DNA from 2 places in the Pseudomonas sp. MT3 genome. Region 1 is predicted to be linked to the other one. Evidence: predicted binding sites of a transcription regulator. Region 1 holds the regulator's gene; the other holds the start of a gene.
What was found. Region 1 encodes FliA, which starts transcription of late flagellar genes. Its sites were predicted from a motif close to CTAAAGTTTNNNNNNNNNNNGCCGNTAA; they were not measured.

Region 1 (11,854 bases):
GTTTCACTTGCGTGCGGGCCTGGCGTGGGCAGTTGCATACGCCGAAGCTGTCGATGGGGATCATTGAGGCGCTGCGTGGGCGGCGAGTGACCGCTTCCTGATTGGATGCTTCCGGGAGCTCCCGGGGGAGGGGGCGTCAAACCGCCCAATTCAGTTCGTAGGGTGGATAACTCTGAGCGCTATCCACCGTCTTGCTCGGTGTTTCTGCGCCGCTTCGGCGTGTGCGGAGAGGTTTTGTTTCGCCCTCCCGGGCGAGTCCCTTTTGCCAAACGTCGGATAGCCGCCCTCACAAAAGGAACCAAAAGGTCTTGCCCCTGCATCCGGCCCCGGCTTCGCCGGGGTGATTCGCTTCGCTCACTCTTCGGGCCAGCCTTCGGCTGTTACTTCGCAGCGCTTCGTTCCCCCCGCTCCATCGAAGTTTCAGGGGCCCGAACTAGGCGTCCCCCCACGAAGGGCCATCCCTGGCCCATCGCGGCTCTCGCGGCATCCATGCCGCTCGACCCCTGAAACTCCGATTCCACTCGGCCTCCTGAAGGGGCGCTCCGGTGCGTGCGGAGTTTTCTCTGGAAACCGCTTTGCTTTTCGTAGGAGCGAGCATGCTCGCGAACCCGCTTGCCGGCCTTGCCGGCCTTGCCGGCGGATCGCGGACGAAGTCCGCTCCTGCGGTGGAATCGGCTTTCGTACAAGCGGACTCCGTCCGCGATTCCCCATCCAGCATGGTGCTGGGCGGTTCGCGAGCAAGCTCGTTCCTACAGGTAATGGCGCGGGTGCCAAGTCGTCAAGACCGGGTATTTCCTTCGTTTCGAAGAAGTTGGAACGCTTCCTGCTAAACCCTCTGCAAACGCCCGCTTGGGCGTCAAAAGTTTGATCCGGCGGGCGCGAGTCCCGCCGCAGGGCAGGGGAGTCGAGGGTGGACCGCACGCAACTGATCAGCAACGTTCGCAGCAATCTGGCGGGCCTGGGCCGGGGCAATCTCGGCGTGCCGCTGCTGCTGCTGGCCATGCTGGGCATGATGACCCTGCCGATTCCACCGTTCCTGCTGGACGTGCTGTTCACGTTCAACATCGCCCTGTCCATCGTGGTCCTGCTGGTCTGCGTGTATGCGCTGCGGCCGCTGGACTTCGCCGTGTTCCCGACCATCCTGCTGGTCGCGACCCTGCTGCGCCTGGCGCTGAACGTCGCTTCCACCCGCGTGGTGCTGCTCCACGGCCATGACGGCCACGCCGCCGCCGGCAAGGTGATCCAGGCATTCGGCGAGGTGGTGATCGGCGGCAACTACGTGGTCGGCATCGTGGTCTTCGCGATCCTCATGATCATCAACTTCGTGGTGGTCACCAAGGGCGCCGGGCGTATCTCCGAGGTGAGCGCGCGCTTCACCCTCGACGCCATGCCCGGCAAGCAGATGGCTATCGACGCCGACCTCAACGCCGGCCTGATCGAGCAGGCGGAGGCCAAGAAGCGCCGCGCCGAGGTGGCCCAGGAGGCGGACTTCTACGGTTCGATGGACGGTGCCAGCAAGTTCGTCCGTGGCGACGCCGTCGCCGGCCTGCTGATTCTCTTCATCAACCTCATTGGCGGCGTGGCCATCGGCATGGTCCAGCACTCGATGAGCTTCGGCGACGCCGGCAAGGTCTACGCCCTGCTGACCATCGGTGACGGTCTGGTGGCGCAGCTGCCCTCGCTGCTGCTGTCCACCGCCGCGGCGATCATGGTGACCCGCGTTTCCAGCGCCGAGGACATGGGCCAGCAGGTCAACCGGCAGATGTTCGCCTCGCCCAAGGCGCTGGCGATTTCCGCCGCGATCCTGATCGCGATGGGGCTGGTGCCGGGCATGCCGCACGTTTCCTTCATTGGTCTCGGCGGTCTGGCTGCTGGCGGCGCGTACCTGATCTGGCAACGCCAGCGCCAGGCGGCGCAGCAGGCCGAGCAGGAAACCCAGCGCCAGCAGGAACTGCTGCCGGCCCAGCGCGCCCAGGAAACCAAGGAACTGGGCTGGGACGATGTGACCCCGGTGGACATGGTTGGCCTGGAGGTCGGTTACCGCCTGATTCCGCTGGTGGACCGCAACCAGGGCGGCCAGTTGCTGGCGCGGATCAAGGGCGTACGCAAGAAGCTGTCCCAGGACCTGGGCTTCCTGATGCCCTCGGTACACATCCGCGACAACCTCGACCTGCTGCCCAACGCCTACCGCCTGACGCTGATGGGCGTGAGCGTGGCCGAAGCCGAGATCTACCCGGACCGCGAGCTGGCGATCAACCCTGGCCAGGTGTTCGGCACCCTCAACGGTATTGCCGGCAAGGACCCGGCATTCGGGCTTGAAGCGGTGTGGATCGAGCCGTCCCAGCGCGACCAGGCGCAGTCCCTGGGCTACACCGTGGTGGACGCCAGCACCGTGGTCGCCACCCACCTCAACCAGGTGCTGCACAAGCACGCCCACGAGCTGCTCGGCCACGAGGAGGTCCAGCAACTGATGCAACTGCTGGCCAAGACTTCGCCCAAGCTCGCCGAAGAGCTGGTGCCGGGGATGATTTCCCTGTCGACTCTGCTCAAGGTCCTGCAGGCGCTGCTGCAGGAGCAGGTGCCGGTGCGTGACATCCGCACCATCGCCGAGGCCATCGCCAACGTTGCCGCCAAGAGTCAAGATCCCGCCGCGATGGTGGCGGCGGTTCGCGTCGCGCTGTCCCGCGCAATCGTGCAAACCATTGTGGGACTAGAGCCGGAGCTGCCTGTGATTACCCTGGAACCCAGGTTGGAACAGATATTGCTCAATAGTCTTCAGAAGGCCGGACAGGGCTCCGAAGACGGCATGTTGCTGGAGCCCGGAATGGCCGAAAAGCTGCAACGCTCGATGGTCGAGGCGGCGCAGCGCCAGGAAATGCTCGGCAAGCCGGCGATCCTGCTGGTGGCCGGTCCGGTCCGCGCAATGATGTCCCGATTCGCGCGGATGGCGGTCCCCACCATGCACGTGCTGGCTTACCAGGAAATCCCGGACAACAAACAAGTCACTATCGTTGCCACCGTTGGGCAGCAATAGTCGGAAGTTGGATAGAGTGCATCGAGGTCCCAGGCCATGCAGGTAAAACGCTTCTTCGCCGCCGATATGCGTCAGGCCATGAAACTGGTCCGCGACGAGTTGGGCCCGGACGCCGCGATCATCGGCAATCGCCGTGTCGCCGGCGGCGTCGAGCTGACCGCGGCGCTGGACTACCAGGCCCCGGTGGCGGCGAGCAAGCCGAACCCGGCACTGGAAGCCGAACTGCGCAAGACCCAGGCGCGCATCGCCGAGGCCAAGGCCGAACTGAGCGAGCCGGCCCGCATGAGCGAGGCCGTGCGCAAGGACCGTCAAATGTACGGCGCCGAAGCGCCGCGTCGCAGCGCTGCCGAAACCCTCGCCGAAACCATGACCGCACCGGCGGCCGCCAGCGTCGGCCAACAGGCGCTGGACGCCATGCGCTTCGAGCTCAACGGCCTGCGTGAACTGATCGAAGTGCAACTGGGCTCCATTGCCTGGAGCCAGTTGCAGAACCAGCGTCCGAAGCAGGCCAACCTGTGGCGTCGCCTGCAGCGTATGGGCCTGCCGGCGGACCTGTCGCGCAGCCTGCTGGAGAAAGTGGCCTCCATCGCCGAGCCGAAACAGGCCTGGCGCATGCTGCTGGCGCACCTGGCGCGCTCGATCAGCACCCCGGAAATCGACCTGCTGGAGCAGGGCGGAGTGGTCGCGCTGGTCGGTCCGGCAGGCATGGGCAAGACCACCACCCTGGCCAAGCTGGCCGCTCGCTACGTACTGAAGTACGGCGCGCAGAGCATCACCCTGGTGTCGATGGACAGCTTCCGCATCGGCGCGCAGGAGCAGATCAAGACCCTCGGCCGCATCCTCAACGTGCCGGTGACCCTGATCGATCCGGGCCAGTCGCTGATCCAGGCGATGGCGCCGCTGGCGCGCAAGCGCCTGGTGCTGATCGATACCGCCGGCCTGCCCGCCAACGATCCGGCGCTGCGCATGCAGCTCGAAGCGCTGGCTGCGCAGAGCCTGAACGTGAAGAATTACCTCGTGCTGGCCGCGACCAGCCAGAGCCAGGTGCTCAAGGCCGCCTGGCAGAACTATCGTTCGTGCGGCCTGGCCGGGTGCGTCCTGACCAAGCTGGACGAAGCCGGCAGCCTCGGCGAAGCTCTGGCTCTGGCTATCGGTCAGCGTCTCCCGGTAGCCTATCTGGCGGATGGTCCGCGGATTCCGGATGATCTGCAGGTGGCGCGCAGTCACCAGTTGGTCAGCCGCGCGGTGAGTCTGCAGGCGTCGGAAGAACCGAGCGAGGATGCGATGGCCGACATGTTCGCCGGCCTGTACCAGCAGCCGGTGCGTTGCGCCGGTTGAGCGAATTGAACGGCCCCGTGGTGGGGCGAAGGGCGGCCGACAGGGCCACCCGGCGATGCGGATGCTCTGGGAGACGATCCGCGAACGCCGGAAGCGGTAGAGCACCGCGGCCGGCAGGACCGCAGCGCCAGGGGGCGCGGCGGTCGAACGACGAGACAAGGTATTGATATGGGCATGCATCCTGTACAGGTAATCGCAGTCACCGGCGGCAAGGGTGGTGTCGGCAAGACCAATGTGTCGGTGAACCTGTCGCTGGCGCTGGCCGATCTGGGCCGTCGCGTCATGCTGCTGGACGCCGACCTGGGCCTGGCCAACGTCGACGTGCTGCTGGGCCTGACGCCCAAGCGCACGCTGGCCGACGTCATCGAAGGCGAATGCGACCTGCGCGACGTGATCCTCCAGGGCCCCGGCGGCGTGCGCATCGTCCCGGCGGCCTCCGGCACGCAGAGCATGGTGCACCTCACGCCGATGCAGCACGCCGGCCTGATCCAGGCCTTCAGCGACATCAGCGACAACATCGACGTGCTGGTGGTGGACACCGCCGCCGGCATCGGCGACTCGGTGGTGAGCTTCGTCCGCGCAGCGCAGGAAGTGCTGCTGGTCGTCTGTGATGAACCCACTTCCATCACCGACGCCTACGCTTTGATCAAGCTGCTCAACCGCGACTACGGCATGACCCGCTTCCGCGTACTGGCGAACATGGCGCACAGCCCCCAGGAGGGCCGCAACCTGTTCGCCAAGCTGACCAAGGTCACCGACCGCTTCCTCGACGTGGCGCTGCAGTACGTGGGCGCCATCCCGTACGACGAATCGGTGCGCAAGGCGGTGCAGAAGCAGCGTTCGGTGTATGAGGCGTTTCCGCGCAGCAAGGCTTCCCTGGCCTTCCGCGCGATAGCGCAGAAAGTCGACAGCTGGCCGCTGCCGGCCAATCCGCGAGGGCACCTGGAGTTCTTCGTCGAACGCCTGGTGCAGCATCCGACCACGGGTTCGGCCGTATGATGACGGCCTCCGGAGCGCGTATGTACAGCAAGGCGCAGGCGCAGAACTCCCAGGACCAACTGATCCAGCGGTACGCGCCGCTGGTCAAGCGTATCGCCTACCACCTGCTCGGCCGCCTGCCGGCCAGCGTGCAGGTGGAGGACCTGATGCAGGCCGGCATGATCGGCCTGCTGGAAGCCTCGAAGAAATACGACGCCGGCAAGGGCGCGAGCTTCGAAACCTATGCTGGCATCCGCATCCGTGGCGCCATGCTCGACGAGGTGCGCAAGGGCGACTGGGCCCCGCGTTCGGTGCATCGCAACACCCGCATGGTCAGTGATGCGATCCGCGCCGTCGAGGCCAGAACCGGTCGTGACGCTAAAGATCAGGAAGTTGCTGCCGAACTCAATATGAGTCTCGAAGATTATTACGGCATCCTCAGCGACACCCAGGGCAGCCGGCTGTACAGCTTCGACGATCTGCTGCAGGACGGCGAGCAGGGCAGCGGCCTGGCCGAAGATGCTTCGCACCAGGGCAACGAGCCCGCCCACGGTCTGGAAGACGAACGCTTCCAGGCGGCGCTCGCCGACGCCATCACCAAGCTGCCCGAACGCGAGCGGCTGGTGCTGGCGCTGTACTACGACGAGGAACTGAACCTCAAGGAGATCGGCGAAGTGCTGGGCGTCAGCGAATCCCGGGTCAGCCAGTTGCACAGCCAGTGCGCCGCGCGCCTGCGGGCACGCCTGGCGGAGTGGCGAGCGCACTGAGCTTCGGGTAGTTTCGCGTCGGATTTTTCTTGCGAGAAAGCCTCAGGTCTTGAGTTTTCTCCTGGGCGCCGTCCCTTTGACGCCGCCCACACGGGATGAGCGCACGCCGCTCAATGAATTGACGGTACGCCCGCCAGGACGTGCCTGGTATCGATGGAGGTCGGTTTGGACAAGAATATGAAAATTCTCATCGTGGACGATTTTTCCACGATGAGGCGCATCATCAAGAACCTCCTGCGGGACCTGGGGTTCACCAACACCGCGGAGGCCGACGACGGCACCACCGCGCTGCCGATGCTGCACAGCGGCAATTTCGACTTCCTCGTCACCGACTGGAACATGCCCGGCATGACCGGCATCGACCTGCTGCGCGCGGTGCGCGCCGACGAGCGCCTGAAGCACCTGCCGGTGCTGATGGTCACCGCCGAGGCCAAGCGCGACCAGATCATCGAAGCGGCCCAGGCCGGGGTCAACGGCTATGTGGTCAAGCCTTTCACCGCTCAGGTGCTGAAAGAAAAGATCGAGAAGATTTTCGAGCGGGTCGGCAGCTAGTAGGGTCTGTTGATGTTTCGCCGCTTGCGCCGAAACACCAACAGCCCCTCGCATCAAGAGGGCGTCATGGATCTCGTCAACGAATCCGCGGGTGACTTCGAGTCGACCCTGAAAAAACACGCGCGCGAATTGGTCGATTGCCTGGAGCAGGGTGATGTGCAGACCGCCGTGCAACTGATCTCCGAGCTCAACCAGGCGCGCGATCGCGGGCTCTACCAGGAAGTCGGCAAGCTCACCCGCGAGCTGCACAACGCCATCGTCAACTTCCAGATCGATCCCAGTTCCCCGCGCGCCCAGGAAGTCTCGCAGATCGCCGACGCCACCGACCGCCTGTCCTACGTGGTGACGATGACCGAGAAAGCGGCCAACCGCACCATGGACCTGGTGGAAGAGTGCACCCCGGTGGTGATGCACATCGAGACCCAGGCCAAGGCGCTGCAGGAAGACTGGTCGCGCTTCATGCGTCGCGAGCTGGGCCCCGACGCCTTCCGCGACCTGGCCAAGCGCGTCGAGCAGTTCCTCTACATCAGCGCCCAGGACAGCCGCAAGCTCTCCGCGCACCTCAACGACATCCTCCTCGCACAGGACTTCCAGGACCTCACCGGGCAGGTGATCAAGCGCGTCACCAGGCTGGTCACCGAGGTCGAGGCGAACCTGGTCAAGCTGGTCTGGATGGCCGGCCAGGTGGACCGTTACGCGGGCATCGAGCACGACCACGACGGCATGCGCGACGCGGTGGAAAAAGAAAGATCGTCCAAGGGTGAAGGTCCGCAGATCGCTGCCGATACAAGAAAGGACGTCGTATCCGGTCAGGACGATGTCGACGATCTGTTGTCCAGCCTTGGTTTTTAAGCGTCCGCTGACGCTGTAGAGGGAGCACCGAATGAGCTTCGACGCCGATGACGAGATCCTCCAGGACTTCCTGGTGGAGGCCGGCGAGATCCTCGAGCAACTGTCCGAGCAACTGGTCGAGCTGGAAAGCCGACCCGATGACATGGACCTGCTCAATGCGATTTTCCGTGGGTTCCACACCGTCAAGGGCGGCGCGGGCTTTCTCCAGCTGAACGCGCTGGTGGAGTGCTGCCACATCGCCGAGAACGTGTTCGACATCCTGCGCAAGGGCGAGCGCCGCGTGGATGCCGAACTGATGGACGTGGTCCTGCAGGCGCTGGACACCGTCAACGTCATGTTCCAGCAAGTGCGCGATGCGCAAGAGCCGACCCCGGCCACGCCTGAGCTGCTGGCGGCGCTGTCGCGCCTGGCCGAGCCGGGGGCCGCTCCCGCCGAAACTCCCGCTGCGGTCGTTGCCGAGCCTGTCGTTGAAGAAGCCCCGGCCGCTGCGGCCGCGTATGGCGACATCACCGACGCCGAGTTCGAACAGCTGATGGATGCCCTCGAGCCTGCCGCAGAAGCCCCTGCCGCGCCGGTTGGCAGCGGTGGCGACGACATCACCGACGACGAATTCGAAGCACTGCTCGACCAGTTGCACGGCAAGGGCCAGTTCAGCGCTGCTGCCAAGGAACCCGTCAGCGCGGCTCCGGCACCGGTTGCCGAGGCGCCCGCCGCCGGTGCTGGCGACGAGATCAGCGACGACGAGTTCGAAGCGCTGCTCGACCAGCTGCACGGCAAGGGCCAGTTCACCGGCGCGAAGGAAGAAGCCGCCGCTCCCGTCGAGGCTGCTGCTGCCGAGGTCAAGCCCGAGGAAGCTCCGGCTGCCGGTGGCGACGACAACATCACCGACGACGAATTCGAGAAGCTGCTCGACGAGCTGCACGGCAAGGGCCAGTTCACTGGCGCGAAGGAAGAGCCGGTCGCAGCTGCACCATCCAATGCACAGCCCAAAGCGGCTGCTGCACCTGCGCCCAAGCCCGCTGCCGCTCCGGCGCCGGCCGCTGCCGCCAAGCCTGCTGCGGCCAAGCCCGCCGCTGCCGCTGCAGAGAAACCGGCCAACGAAGCGGAAACCACCGTGCGCGTGGACACCGCGCGCCTGGACGAGATCATGAACATGGTCGGCGAACTGGTGCTGGTGCGTAACCGCCTGGTGCGCCTGGGCGCCAACAGCGGCGACGAGGCGATGGCCAAGGCCGTCTCCAACCTCGATGTGGTCACCGCTGACTTGCAGTCAGCGGTCATGAAGACCCGCATGCAGCCGATCAAGAAGGTCTTCGGGCGCTTCCCGCGCCAGGTCCGCGACCTGGCTCGCAGCCTGAAGAAAGAGATCAACCTGGAACTGATCGGCGAAGAGACCGACCTCGACAAGAACCTGGTCGAGGCCCTGGCCGACCCGTTGGTGCACCTGGTGCGCAACGCCGTGGACCACGGCATCGAAGGCCCCGACGAGCGCGAGGCCGCCGGCAAGTCGCGTTCGGGCAAGGTGGTGCTGTCCGCCGAGCAGGAAGGCGACCACATCCTGTTGTCGATCTCCGACGACGGCAAGGGCATGGACCCGGACGTGCTGCGCGCCAAGGCCGTGGAGAAGGGCCTGCTGGACAAGGATGCGGCCGATCGCCTGTCCGAGTCCGACTGCTACAACCTGATCTTCGCCCCGGGCTTCTCGACCAAGACCGAGATCTCCGACGTCTCCGGCCGTGGTGTCGGCATGGACGTGGTGAAGACCAAGATTTCCCAGCTCAACGGCATCATCAACATCTACTCGACCAAGGGCCAGGGCTCGAAGATCGTCATCAAGGTCCCGCTGACCCTGGCGATCATGCCGACCCTGATGGTGATGCTGGGCAACCAGGCCTTCGCCTTCCCGCTGGTCAACGTCAACGAGATATTCCACCTCGACCTGTCGAACACCAACGTGGTCGACGGCCAGGAAGTGGTGATCGTCCGCGACAAGGCCCTGCCGTTGTTCTACCTCAAGCGCTGGCTGGTGCCGGGCGCGCAGTATGACGAGCCGGGCGAGGGCCATGTGGTGATCCTCTCCGTGGGCACCCAGCGCATCGGCTTCGTGGTCGACCAACTGGTGGGCCAGGAAGAGGTGGTGATCAAGCCGCTGGGCAAGATGCTGCAGGGCACGCCGGGCATGGCCGGGGCCACCATCACCGGGGACGGGCGCATCGCGCTGATCCTCGATGTGCCGAGCATGCTCAAGCGCTACGCGCGGCGTATCTGATTCTTGCGCGTGTGGGGGCGCCCGCGCGCGTGGCAAGGCTTCATTCAGGAGTGTCTATGGCTGTCAAAGTCCTGGTGGTGGACGATTCGGGATTCTTCCGTCGCCGTGTCTCGGAGATCCTCTCCGCCGATCCGCAGATCCAGGTGGTCGGCACGGCCACCAATGGCCGCGAGGCGATCGACCAGGTGCTGGCGCTCAAGCCCGACGTGATCACCATGGACTACGAGATGCCGCTGATGGACGGCATCACCGCCGTGCGGACCATCATGCAGCGCTGCCCGACGCCGGTGCTGATGTTCTCCTCGCTGACCCACGAGGGCGCGCGGGTGACCCTGGACGCGCTGGATGCCGGCGCGGTGGACTACCTGCCGAAGAACTTCGAGGACATCTCGCGCAACCCGGACAAGGTCCGCCAACTGCTGTGCGAGAAGGTCCATACCATTGCCAAGAGCAATCGCCGCTTCGCCGCCTACGCCTCCTACTCCGGTAGCGCTTCGGCTTCCGCGCCCGCCGCCGGCGGTACCCCGCGCCAGGCCGCGACGGCCCCCTCCGGCGGCCAGGCGCCCGCCGCTCCCGCGCCGGCGACCTCCGCCGCCCCAAAGCGTAAGGCCTACCGGCTGGTGGCCATCGGTACGTCCACCGGTGGGCCGGTGGCGCTGCAGCGGGTCCTGACCCAGTTGCCCGCCAATTTTCCCGCGCCGCTGGTGCTGGTCCAGCACATGCCGGCGGCCTTCACCAAGGCCTTCGCCGAGCGCCTGGACAAACTGTGCAGGATCACCGTCAAGGAAGCCGAGGACGGCGACCTGCTGCGCCCCGGCGTGGCCCTGCTGGCCCCCGGCGGCAAGCAGATGATGGTCGACGCCCGTGGCGCGATCCGCATCCTGCCCGGTGACGAGCGCCTGAACTACAAGCCCTGCGTCGACGTGACCTTCGGTTCCGCGTCCAAGGCCTACGGCGACAAAGTGCTGGCGGTGGTCCTCACCGGCATGGGCGCCGATGGCCGCGAAGGTGCGCGCATGCTCAAGCAGGGCGGTGCCCAGGTGTGGGCGCAGGATGAAGCCAGCTGCGTGATCTACGGCATGCCGATGGCGATCGCCAAGGCGGGCCTGGCCGACGCGGTGTACAGCCTGGACGACATCGGCCGCCACCTCACCGAGGCCTGCGGCTGATGGATGTGCTCAGCCTGGTCGGCCTGATCCTCGCGCTGGTCGCCATCATCGGCGGCAACTTCCTCGAGGGCGGGCATGTCGGCGCGCTGGCCAACGGCCCGGCGGCGCTGATCGTGGTCGGTGGCACCCTGGCCGCCGCGCTGCTGCAGACCCCGGTGGCGGTGCTCAAGCGTTCGCTGCACATGCTGCGCTGGATCATCCTGCCGCCCAGAGTGGACCTGGTCGGCGGCATCGGCCACGTGGTCGGCTGGAGCATGACCGCGCGCAAGGAAGGCCTGCTGGGCCTGGAAGGCGTCGCCGACGCCGAGCGCGATCCTTACGCGCGCAAGGGCCTGCAATTGCTGGTGGACGGCGCCGAGCCGGAAGCCATCCGCAGCATTCTCGAAGTCGACCTGTACAACCAGGAAAGCCGCGATCTGGCGGCGGCCAAGGTGTTCGAAAGCATGGGCGGCTACTCGCCGACCATCGGCATCATTGGCGCGGTCATGGGCCTGATCCACGTGATGGGCAACCTCGCCGACCCCAGCCAGCTGGGCAATGGCATCGCCGTGGCCTTCGTTGCCACCATCTACGGCGTGGGCCTGGCCAACCTGTTGCTATTGCCGGTGGGCAACAAGCTCAAGAGCATCGTGCTGCGCCAGTCCTGCTACCGCGAAATGCTGATGGAGGGCCTGCTGTCCATCGCCGAGGGTGAGAACCCGCGCTCCATCGAATTGAAGCTGCAAGGCTTCGTCGGCTGAGGAGGGGACATCAATGCCTCGCCGTCGCCGCCACGAGGAGCACGAGAATCACGAACGCTGGCTGGTGTCCTACGCGGACTTCATCACCCTGCTGTTCGCCTTCTTCGTGGTGATGTACTCGATCTCCTCGATCAACGAGGGCAAGTACAAGATCC
Region 2 (11,854 bases), on a different contig from region 1:
CATGCACTCCCCTACTCAGCCTTCGACTCATTCAATTCGCGCCCAGTGAACAGATCCCACGACGCGATGAACAGCGCCGCGATCAGCGGACCGATGACGAAGCCGTTGAGGCCGAACAGCGACATGCCGCCAAGGGTGGAAATCAGCACCACGTAGTCCGGCATCTTGGTGTCCTTGCCCACCAGGATCGGGCGCAGGATGTTGTCCACCAGGCCGATCACCAGCACGCAGAACAGCGTCAGCACCACTCCCTGCCAGATTGCCCCGGTGAGCAGGAAGTAGGCGGCCACCGGCACCCAGATCAGCCCCGCACCGATGGCTGGCAACAGCGAGAGGAACGCCATCAGCGTGCCCCACAGCAGCGAGCCCTGAATACCGAGGAACCAGAAGATCAGCCCGCCCAGCGCACCCTGGGTCGCGGCCACGGCGATGTTGCCCTTCACCGTGGCGCGAATGACCGTGGTGAACTTGGTGAACAGGTGCTGCTTGTGTTCACCGCTCAGCGGCACCGCCTGCTTGATGCGGCGCCCCAGCGCCGGGCCGTCGCGCAGGAGGAAGAACAGCAGGTAGAGCATGATGCCGAAGCTGATGACGAATTCGAAGGTGTTCTGGCCGATGCTGAAAGCCTTGGTGGCGACCAGTTGACTCGCCTGCATCGCTCCCGCGGACAGCTTCTCCTGCAGGCTGGAAAGGTCCGTCAGGTCGAAACGCTCCAACCACGGGTGCACCCAATCCGGCAGCGCGGCCATGACCTGCTGGAAATAGGTGACGAAGTTCAGTTCGCCCGACTTCAGGCGCTGGTACACAGTGGCGCCCTCCTGCACCAGCGCACCGGCGATGAAGGTCATCGGCAGGATCACGATCAGCAGGCAGATCGTCAGCGAGATCAGCGCCGCGAGGTTGTTGCGCCCATGCAGGCGCACCCGCAGGCGGCGCTGCAGCGGGGCGAAGATGATCGCCAGGATGGTGCCCCAGAACACCGCGCCATAGAACGGCAACAGCAGCCAGGCGAAGGCGATGGTGACCACCGCCAGGAGAAGCAGGAACGTCCGGTATTCCAGTTTAGATTCGAGCATGAGCAGGTCCGGAGGAAGGGGGCAACCTGCTCATTAGTCAGCAGTTGGCCTGCCGAGTGCAACTTTCTGCGGTGCGCCGCCGCTCTTACAGCACCATCGCCGCTACCCAGCCGAAGGCCAGCAGCGGCAGGTTGTAGTGCAGGAAGGTCGGCACTACGGTGTCCCAGATGTGATTGTGCTGCCCGTCCACGTTGAGGCCGGAGGTGGGCCCCAGGGTGGAGTCCGACGCTGGCGATCCCGCATCCCCCAGGGCGCCGGCCGTGCCGACGATACTGACGATGGCCAGCGGGCTGAAGCCCAGTTGCACCGCCAGCGGGACGAAGATGGCCGCGATGATCGGCACCGTGGAGAAGGACGAACCGATCCCCATCGTCACCAGCAGCCCCACCAGCAGCATGAGGAACGCACCCCAGGCCTTGCTATGGCCGATCCAGGCGGCCGCTGCTTCCACCAGGGTGGAGACCTGCCCGCTCGCCTTCATCACCTCGGCGAAACCGGCGGCGGCGATCATGATGAAACCGATCATCGCCATCATTTTCATGCCCTCGGTGAACAGGTCGTCCGCCTCTTTCCAGCGCACCACGCCGGACAGGGAAAACACCAGGAAACCCACCAGCGCGCCGAGGATCATCGAGTCCAGCCACAGCTGGATGACGAATGCCGCCACCACCGCCACCCCGGCCACCGCCAGGCTCATCGGGCTGTAGGGCGTGCCCACCCGCTCGGCCTGCTCGATGCGCTCCAGGTCATAGCCGCGCGGGCGCCGGTAACTGAACAGCACCGCGATCAGCAGGCCGCAAACCATGCCCAGCGCCGGGATGAGCATGGCCCGGCTGACGTCCACGCCACTGACATCCACACCGCTGCGCGCGACGTTGGCCAGCAGGATCTCGTTGAGGAAGATGTTGCCGAACCCCACCGGCAGGAACATGTAGGGCGTGATCAGGCCGAAGGTGATCACGCAGGCGATCAGCCGGCGGTCGATCTGCAGGCGAGTCAGCACGTAGAGCAGCGGCGGCACCAGCAGCGGAATGAAGGCGATGTGGATCGGCAGCAGGTTCTGCGAGGAGATCGCCACCAGCAGCAGAAGTCCGATCAGCAACCATTTGAAGCCGGCGGGAGCCGTGTCTTCGTGCCGCCCAAGCAGCGCCAGCACGCGGTCGGCGAGCGCATGGGCCATGCCGGAGCGCGCGATGGCCACCGCGAATGCCCCCAGCATCGCGTAGGACAGCGCTACCGTCGCGCCACCACCCAGGCCGGCGTTGAACGCCTTGAGCGTCCCCTCCATGCCCAGGCCACCGAGCAACCCGCCCGCTACCGCGCCGGCGATCAGCGCCACCACCACATGCACGCGGCACAGGCTCAGCACCAGCATCAAGCCAACGGCGATCAGCACCGCATTCATCTCATCACTCCTCCACAGCCAAGTCCGCCCGTCTCAGGGCGGGCAAAAGGCGCGTACTCTGCCGAACCCCATCCGGCCTGTCAAAAAGCCAGTCGAATCAAGGTCTTTCATGCCACGAACGACGCATTCCCGACAGGATTTTCGCCTTGCTGAGCACGCTTTTTGCTGAAAAACCGCTGCCCTTCGACTGGGCACACCAGAATCGCCTGTTTTCTGGCGTTTCATCCTGTTATCGATCAAGACGGGGCCGAAAATGCCGATAACCCGGTAGCCCCAAGGTTTCCTGCTCAAGGACATAACCATGCTTCTCCGCCGCCTTTCCATCCAATGGAAGATCACGCTGCTCGCCGGTCTCTGCCTGCTTGGCGTGGTATCGCTGTTGTCCGGCCTTTCCGTGTTCCGCACCCAGTACAGCACCGCGCTGGTCAAGGAATCCAGCACCCGCATGCTCGACGAAGCCGCCCAGGCACGCCTGCAATCGCGCGGCGAAGTCCAGGCCATGCGCATCCAGCGCTACATCATGGACGCCTACCAGTACGGCAAAGGCTTCTCCCGGCAAGTGCTGTTCCTGCGCGACCAGGCGCAAAAGCGCTTCCTCGACGCCTACGACCTGCGCGAAGACCTCACCCGCCAGGTAAAAACCGCCCTGGAAGGCAACCCCGAACTGCTCGGGCTCTACGTCACCTTCGAACCCAACGCCCTGGACGGCAAGGACACGCTGTTCGCCGGCCAGGCCGAGCTGGGCAGCAACGACGCCGGACGCTTCTCGCTTTACTGGTCACAGTCCACGCCAGGCAAGCTCGAATCCGAGTCGATGAACGAAGACATGCTCGCCGACACCACCCCCGGCCCAAGCGGCGCGGCCTACAACGCGTGGTTCACCTGCCCCAAGACCAGTGGCCAAGCCTGCGTGCTCGATCCCTATTTCGACGAGGTCGGCGACCGCCAGGTACTGATGACCAGCATCGCCTTCCCCCTGGAGCTGGACGGCAGGATCGTCGGCGTGATGGGTCTGGACATCGGCCTGGACAAGCTGCAGGAGATCAGCCGCCAGGGTAGCCAGGAACTGTACGACGGCCAGGGCAAGGTCAGCATTGTCAGCGCCGCCGGCCTGCTCGCCGGACACAGCGCCGACGCCAGCCGGCTGGGCAAGAAATTGCAGGAGATCTATCCGGAGCAAGGGGCGCAGCTGCTGCAGTCCATCGCCGCCAACCGCAAGCAGGTGCTACGCCAGGACGATCAGTTGCGGGTCATCGAGCCGCTGCAACCGATTCCCGGCTCCAAGCCCTGGGGTGTCCTGCTCGAAGTGCCGCAGCAGACCCTGCTCGGCCCGGCCATCGCCCTGCAACAGCAGCTCGACGAGCAGCGCACGCAGGGCACCCTCTCCCAGCTCGGCTTCGGCCTGATCGCGGTGCTCATCGGCCTGTTCGCCATGTGGCTCACCGCCCGTGGCGTGACCCGGCCGATCCTCGACGTCGCCGCCATGCTGCGCAATATCGCCAGCGGCGAAGGCGACCTGACCACGCGCCTGAACTATTCGGGCAGGGATGAACTGGGCGAGCTGGCCGGCTGGTTCAACCGCTTCCTCGACAAGCTGCAACCGATCATCCGCGACGTGAAATCCTCCGTGCAGGACGCCCGCGCCACCGCCGACCAATCCTCGGAGATCGCCAGCCAGACCAGCGCCGGCATGCAGCAGCAGTTCCGCGAAGTCGACCAGGTCGCCACCGCCTCGCAAGAGATGAGCGCCACCGCCCATGACGTCGCCAACAGCGCGGCGATGGCCGCCGAGGCCGCCCGTGGCGCCGATGGCGCGACCCGCGATGGCCTCAGCGTGATCGACAACACCACGCGCATGATCGACGAACTGGCCAGCGACATGAGCAGCGCCATGAATCAGGTCGAAGGGTTGGCGGCGAGCAGCGAGCAGATCGGCTCGGTGCTGGACGTGATCCGTGGCATCGCCGAGCAGACCAACCTGCTGGCGCTCAATGCGGCCATCGAAGCGGCTCGCGCGGGTGAAGCCGGGCGTGGTTTCGCGGTGGTCGCCGACGAAGTACGCAACCTCGCCCGGCGCACCCAGGATTCGGTGGAGGAAATCCGCCAGGTGATCGAAGGCTTGCAGAGCGGCACCCGCGACGTGGTCGGCGCGATGAACAACAGTCATCGCCAGGCGCAGGACAGCGTTTCGCAGGTCGAGCAGGCCGTGGCCGCGCTCCAGCGCATCGGCGAGGCGGTCAGCGTGATCACCGACATGAACCTGCAGATCGCCAGCGCCGCCGAGGAACAGAGCGCGGTGGCCGAGGAGATCAACCGCAACGTGGCGGGCATTCGCGACGTGACCGAATCGCTGTCCAGCCAGGCGCAGGAATCGGCGCAGGTCAGCCAGTCGCTGAACCAGTTGGCGAACCATCAGCAGGGGTTGATGGATCAGTTCCGGGTTTGACGCCAGAGCCGCTTTCGTAGGAGCGGAGCTTCTCCGCGAAACCCCGGCGCAGCCGGGACATGGTTCAGACGGCGACGCCGACGTTCGGGCTGGTTCGCGAGCAAGCTCGCTCCTACAGGGGAAACTCGGCGCGCTCTTCGTAGGACCGAGGGGGACGCCCAGTCCTTGCTCGCGAACCGCACGGCACCCATCGCGGACAGAGTCCGCTCCTACAAAAACCGGAATCACGCCACCCGACGCGGCAACTCGATCACCACGCGCAATCCACCCAACTCGCTCGCCTCCAGCCTCAGGCCACCGCCACACGCCGCCGCGATATCCCGCGCGATGCCCAAGCCCAGGCCATGCCCCGCAACCTGCTCGTCCAGCCGCGTGCCACGCTCCAGTACGCTGTCACGCTGCTCCTCGGCGATGCCAGGGCCATCATCATCCACGCTCAGAAGATAGCGATCGGCGCCCTTCTCCACTGTCAGCCGCACCTGGCCGTCCGCCCACTTGCAGGCGTTGTCCAGCAGGTTGCCCAGCATCTCCAGCAGGTCCTCACGGTCGAACGGCAGCCGCAGGCCGGGCGTCGCGTTCCAGTCGATCCGCAGGTGCTCGCCATGAATCAGCCGCAGCATCTCGCACAGGCTGGGCAGTTCGGCATCGCAGTCGAAATGCGCGCCGGGCAGCGCTTCTCCCACCAGACGCGCCCGCCCCAGCTCGCGGGCCAGGCGCTGCTCGATCTGCTCCAACTGATCCTGCAGCACACGGCGCAACTCCGGGTGCTCATGCAGCTCGGCGCGATCGGCAAGGCTGATCAGGACCGCCAACGGCGTTTTCAAGGCATGGCCGAGGTTACCCAGCGCGTTGCGCGAGCGGCGCAGGGTATCCTCGGTGTGCTGCAACAGGTGGTTGACCTGATCCACCAGCGGTTCCAGCTCCTGCGGTACCTGGCGGTCCAACTGGCTGCGCCGCCCCTCCTGCAACTGCGCGATCTGCTGGCGCACCCGTTCCAGCGGACGTAGCGCACGACGCACGGCGAAGCCCTGGAAGACCAGGATCAGCAGCAACGCCACCCCGCCGGCGCCCAGGCCGATGTTGCGCAGGCGATTGAAGCTCTTGAGGATCGGCGTGTAATCCTGCGCCACGACAATCCTCAGTTTCTTGCCATAGCGCTTGTAGTCGCCGCGATAGACCAGCAGGCGCTGCCCCTCCGGGCCCTTTTCCAGGTCACGGGCCAGGCCCTTGTGCGACGGCAGATCCAGCTCGCGGTCCCACAGGGAACGGGAGCGCCAGGTGACGTCATCGAAGCGGATGACGAAATAGCGTCCGGAGAACAGCCGCTCGTAGACGGCATCCACCCGCTGGCTGTCCAGTTGCAGCCCGGCCGGGCCGCGCATGATGCCCACCAGCAGGCTTTCCGCCTCGTCCTGCAGGCCGTTGGCGAGATAGCGGCGCAACCCCTGGTCGAACAGCCAGAGCCCGGTCTGCGCCAGCGCCAGGCCGATCACCACCAGCACCACGCCGAGCCCGAGGCCGAGCCGGCGCTGGATCGACATCAACGGGCGGCTCCGCCGGCATTGCCGGTGAAGCGGTATCCCTGCCCACGGCGGGTCTCGATGATCTCGCGGCCCAGCTTGCGGCGCAGGTGGTTGATATGCACCTCGATGACGTTGGAGTCGCGCTCCGTCTCGCCGTCATAGAGGTGCTCCGCGAGGTGGGACTTCGACAGCAACTGCCCGGGATGCAGCATGAAGTAGCGCAGCAGGCGGAACTCGGCGGAAGTCAGATCGACGTCCTTGCCGCCCTGCTGCACGCACTGCCGCGCCTCGTCCAGGCTCAGCCCCGCCACCTCCAGCTGGCTCTGGTTGGCCAGGCCACGGGCACGGCGCAGCAGCGCCTGGATGCGCAGCAGTAGCTCTTCGGGATGGAATGGCTTGGTGAGGTAGTCGTCGGCGCCAGCCTTCAAGCCGTCGATGCGCTCGGCCCAGGAACCGCGCGCGGTGAGGATCAGCACTGGCGTTGCCAGCCCCATGCCGCGCCATTCGCGCAGCACATCCAGTCCTGGACGCCCCGGCAGGCCGAGGTCGAGAACGATCAGGTCATAGGGCTCGCTGGCGCCCTGCACGGCGGCATCGCGGCCGTCGGCCAGCCAGTCGACGGCATAGCCCTGGCGCGTCAGGGCGGCCAGCAGTTCATCGGCCAGGGGGACGTGGTCTTCCACCAGCAGCAGGCGCATCAGTCGTCTTCCTTATCCTTGAGGATGCGACCGTCGCGGGCATCCAGTTCCAGTTCGCGCACCACGCCATCGACGGTGAGCAACTCCACCTCGTAGACATAGGCGTCGTGTTCCTTCTCCAGCTCCGCCTCCAGCAACTTCGAACCGGGATAGCGGGCCTGGGCGATGGGCAGGATTTCCTCGAACGGGCGGATCACGCCCTCACGGCTCAGCCGCAGGGCCTCGTCCTGGCTCAGGTCATGGGCCTGCGCGGCGCCGGCCGACAGGGCGAGCGCAACGGCCAGCAGGGCCACGCGCGGCAAATCGATCTTCATCAGTCGTCCTGGCGATCCTTGATGACTGCACCGCTCACCGCATCGAGTTCGACATCCCATTTCACGCCCTGGGCGTCCTTGATATCGACCTTGTAGAGGTAGCGGCCATGTTCCAGCTCAAGCTCGCTATCGTACACCGTTCCGCCCGGATGCTTGCCCAGCGCGGTCTGGTTGAGCGCTTCGAAATCGCGGATGGTGCCGGCATCGCGCAGACGCAGCGCCTCGTCCGGTCCAACGTCGTGGGCCATCGCCGTGGCGGCGCCAAGCAGCAGCGCGGTGGCGGCGGTGAGGATGATCAGCGGTTTCATGGGCAAACACCTCGTCTGAAATAGCATCGTCCTCAGACTAAGGTGAAGGACTTAATTCAAGCTGAATCGACAAAGGTCATTCACCCCGTGAAGTATCCTTGCTCGCCGCATACAGGCTCTATAATCGCGGGCCTGCATCCGCGAGGCCCCGCATGACCGCCATCCAGATCAAGACTCCCGCCCTCACCCTCAAGGCCGGCACCCGCGCCCTCAAGCGCATCCGCGAACAGGGATTGGCCCCCGCCGACGTCGGCATCCTGCCTGGCGCCGCCGGAGGCCCGAAGGCGCTGGGCATCCAGGGCCTGGACCTGGCGCTGTTCGGCGAATGGCTGCCACGCGCACCGCGCGAACGCTCGCTGATCGGTGCGTCCATCGGCTCCTGGCGCTTCGCCAGCGCCTGCCTGCCGGATCCGGCCGAGGGCATCCGCCGCCTCGGAGCGCTTTACACCCAGCAGCGTTTCGCCCGCAATGCGAGCATCGCCGACGTCTCGAAAAGCTGCGCGAAAATGCTCGACGACCTGCTCGACGGCCGCGACTCCAGCGTACTGGACAACCCCTGGTACCGCCTCAACGTGGTGGTGGTAAAGAGCCACGGCCGCCTCGCCCGGGACGGCAAGGCCAACCTCGGCCTCGGACTGGGCGCAGTGATCCGCGACAACCTGGTGGGGCGTCGTCACCTGCACCGGCATTTCGAGCGCCTGATCATCCACGACTCGCGCCGCGCTCCGCCGCTGGAAGCGCTGTCGGACTTCCCCTCGCGCTACCTGCACCTGGACCTGGCCAACCTGCGTCACGCCCTGCTCGCCTCAGGTTCCATCCCGATGGTGATGGAAGGCGTGCGCGACATTCCCGGCGCCGGCCCAGGCACCTACCGCGATGGCGGACTGCTCGACTACCACCTCGACCTGCCCTACCTGCCCGAAGGCGTGGTGCTCTATCCGCACTTCACCGACAAGGTGATCCCCGGCTGGTTCGACAAGAGCCTGCCCTGGCGCCGTGGCGACGCCGGCCGCCTGCAGGACGTGCTGCTGCTCGCGCCGTCGAAGGAGTACCTCGCGCGCCTGCCGCACAACAAGCTGCCGGACCGCAAGGACTTCCACCGTTACCTGGGCGACGACGCCGGCCGCGAGCGCTACTGGCACAAGGCGATGGACGAAAGCCGGCGGATGGGCGACGAGTTCCTTGAACTGGCAGACAGCGGCCGGCTGGGTGAGCGCCTGCTGCCGCTGACATGATCGGCGCGACTTGCATCACCATGCGCCGTCTACCTTCGTTCCGCTCATTCGCCCTTCCCGCCTCGCCCTGGCAGTAAGCGGACTCTGTTCGCGATTCGCCGGAAGGTTCGGTGCCAGGCGAGTTCGCGAGCAAGCTCGCTCCTACAAGAAACCCACCGGGATGGCATACGTAGGATGGCGTTGAGCGAAGCGATACCCATCACGGCGGATAACGCTGCGCGTTATTCGCCCTACGAAGGGCATCGCGGACGGAGCCCGCTCCTACGGATAACGCGGCACATACCGATCCTGTAGAAGTGGACTCCGTCCGCGATTCGTCGGCAGGTTCGGTGCCAGGCGGGTTCGCGAAGAGAAATCAGCCCGGCTGCCCATCCAGCCGCGGACGCCAGAACATCGGCCCGTAGTGCCAGGCGAACAGCAGGAAAGCCACCACCCAACAGGCAGCGGCCAGGCTCAGGCCCTGCAGCGGCAGCCACACCACCAGCAGCACCCGGAAAAGCACCCCCAGGTTCAGTAGCGCGAACGCCAAGGCCATGACCTTCGGCGGCTGCAGCGGGCGCCCCGTATGGCCAAGGCTGACGCGGGCGATCATCGCCAGGATCAGGCCACCCACACCGCCAACCGTCAGCGCATGGATCGGCAGGCTGACGGCGAGCGGCGCACCGAAGTTCCATGCGGCCATGCCCGCCGGGGCCAGCATCATCCAGAGATAGGCCAGGTGCAGCGACCACAGCAGCGGTACGCTCCAGATCCCCTTGTCCCGCCAGCGCCACAGGCGAATCAGGTGCCCCAGGGCGAGCACCGCGAACAGCGCGCCCACCAGCGGCTGCGGCGTCAGGCCGAATCCGGTCGCCGTCAGCACGGCCACCAGCATCGTGCCGGCCAGCAGCACGTTGTCCAGCCAGGGCCAGGCCGGCACCTGCGCGGTGCGCCCCAGGCCACGCTGGGTGAAGAAAGGAATGACCCGTCCGCCGATCAGCCCCATCAGGGCCGCCACCAGCCAGAGCGCGGCCAGCACACCGCCACGCTGCCAGTTTTCGTTACCGCTCCAGAGGCCCAGCATTACCTGTGCATCGGCCAGGGTGAGCAGTGTCAGCACCGCGATCACCGGGTAGTTACGCACCTGTTTCACCTGCCACAGGCTGCGTCCGACGAAGAACGCCAGCGCCGGCAGGAACGCCAGTTCCAGCGGCGTGACCAGCCACAGCGGCGCACCGCCGAGCCAGCCGAGCCGGGCCGCCAGCCAGATCGCGGAGAGAATCATCAGCGGGCGCCCGCTGACGCCGGGTCGGCCGGTCCAGGTCTGGACGGCCGTCAACAAAAAGCCAGCGACGATGGCGCTGGCGAATCCAAACAGCATTTCGTGACGGTGCCAGGCCAACCAGCCACCCAGTGGCTCCCAGGCCGGCAACACCCCCAGCAGCACCGCCGCCCAGGCGGCAATACCGATCAACGCAAACAACGCGCCGCCGAGGAAGAATGGGCGGAAGCCCAGGCGCCACAGCGGCGGAATGCTCAACAACGCTTTTCGATCAACCAGCAACACAGCATGCCTCCCATCCTTCCTTGCGCATCTGATGCTGGGCGATGAGACGCAGCACATAGCCCAGCTTCAGTAGTGTAGGACCGAGGATGGTAAATGCGTGAGCCATCACGATCGCCAGCAGCGACAGCCGGGTATCGACGAAATAGGCTCCGATGATCCCCACCAGCAACAGCGCAAGCCCGCTGCCGAGCAGCGTCGACGACATTACCAGGTTCCGTCTGGGGCAAGCGAAAAGACCGTCCATCACACACCTCCTCGGTTGAATCGGCCCGCGGGCGGGCCGGGTGTTTCAGCTTCAGGCCTCCAGCGCGCTGGCCGGGCCGAAGAACTCGTAGTGGGCCTGCCGCTCGGGCACGCCGAGCTCGCGCAGATGACGCTTCACCTGGGCCATGAAGGGCTTGGGTCCGAGGAAGTAGGCATCCAGGTCACGGTCGACCGGCAGCCATTCGGCCAGCAGATCGCGGCTGAGGAAACCTTCTGCGTGCACCTCATCCTGCTCGCGCGGCTCGCTGTAGCAGAAGTAATGCACCAGGTGCGGATGAGCCTCGGACTGCGCCTCGACCCAGTCGCGGAAGGCATGCACGCCGCCGTGACGCGCGCAGTGGATGAAATGCACCTCGCGGCCGCTGCCCAGCGCCTGCTTGAGCATCGCCAGCGCCGGGGTGATGCCCACGCCGGCAGTGATCAGCGCCAGGGGCTTCTCGCCGTCGCGCAGGACGAAGTCGCCCGCCGGCGGGAACAGGTCGATCTCGTCGCCCACCTGCACCTGATCATGCAGATGGTTGGACACCTTGCCCTCCTGCTCGCGCTTCACGCTGATGCGGTACTCGCGGCCATTGGGTACATCGGAGAGCGAGTAGGTACGGCGTACTTCTTCGCCATCCAGCTCCAGGCGCAGACCGATGTACTGACCCGGCTGGAAGTCCAGCAGTGCGCCACCGTCCACCGGCTGGAAGTAGAAGGAGGTGATTTCCTCGCTCTCCACGTCCTTGCGGACGACGCGGAAACGCCGCGCACCGCGCCAGCCGCCGAGCTGCTCGGCATTCTGCTGGTACACCGATTCCTCGGCGCCGATCAGGATTTCAGCCAGTTGGCCGTAGGCAGCGGCCCAGGCATCGATCACCGCCTGGGTGGCGATTTCCTCGCCGAGCACCTCGCGGATGGCCCGCAGCAGGCAGGTGCCGACGATCGGATAATGCTCCGGCAGGATCTGCAGCGCGACGTGCTTGTTGACGATCTTCGCCACCAGCGGGCCGAGCTGTTCCAACTCGTCGATGTGGCGGGCGTACATCAGGACACCGTT

Region 2: the regulator FliA is predicted to act here: its motif matches at 2,717-2,744, upstream of ACYCAX_RS01085 (methyl-accepting chemotaxis protein).

The regions. Positions count from the first base shown of each region.
Region 1 is NZ_JBTVPY010000004.1:83,277-95,130, forward strand. Features, by position in the region: gene flhA (flagellar biosynthesis protein FlhA) at 911-3,034, shown strand; gene flhF (flagellar biosynthesis protein FlhF) at 3,071-4,372, shown strand; gene fleN (flagellar synthesis regulator FleN) at 4,541-5,371, shown strand; gene fliA (RNA polymerase sigma factor FliA) at 5,368-6,117, shown strand; gene ACYCAX_RS05570 (chemotaxis response regulator CheY) at 6,295-6,669, shown strand; gene ACYCAX_RS05575 (protein phosphatase CheZ) at 6,736-7,521, shown strand; gene ACYCAX_RS05580 (chemotaxis protein CheA) at 7,553-9,790, shown strand; gene ACYCAX_RS05585 (protein-glutamate methylesterase/protein-glutamine glutaminase) at 9,847-10,959, shown strand; gene ACYCAX_RS05590 (flagellar motor protein) at 10,959-11,699, shown strand; gene motD (flagellar motor protein MotD) at 11,713-11,854, shown strand, end outside.
Region 2 is NZ_JBTVPY010000001.1:256,291-268,144, forward strand. Features, by position in the region: gene ACYCAX_RS01075 (AI-2E family transporter) at 12-1,076, opposite strand; gene ACYCAX_RS01080 (Na+/H+ antiporter family protein) at 1,162-2,481, opposite strand; gene ACYCAX_RS01085 (methyl-accepting chemotaxis protein) at 2,783-4,927, shown strand; gene ACYCAX_RS01090 (ATP-binding protein) at 5,152-6,471, opposite strand; gene ACYCAX_RS01095 (response regulator transcription factor) at 6,468-7,148, opposite strand; gene ACYCAX_RS01100 (PepSY domain-containing protein) at 7,148-7,462, opposite strand; gene ACYCAX_RS01105 (PepSY domain-containing protein) at 7,462-7,770, opposite strand; gene ACYCAX_RS01110 (patatin-like phospholipase family protein) at 7,923-9,005, shown strand; gene ACYCAX_RS01115 (NnrS family protein) at 9,361-10,551, opposite strand; gene ACYCAX_RS01120 (hypothetical protein) at 10,538-10,795, opposite strand; gene hmpA (NO-inducible flavohemoprotein) at 10,847-11,854, opposite strand, start outside.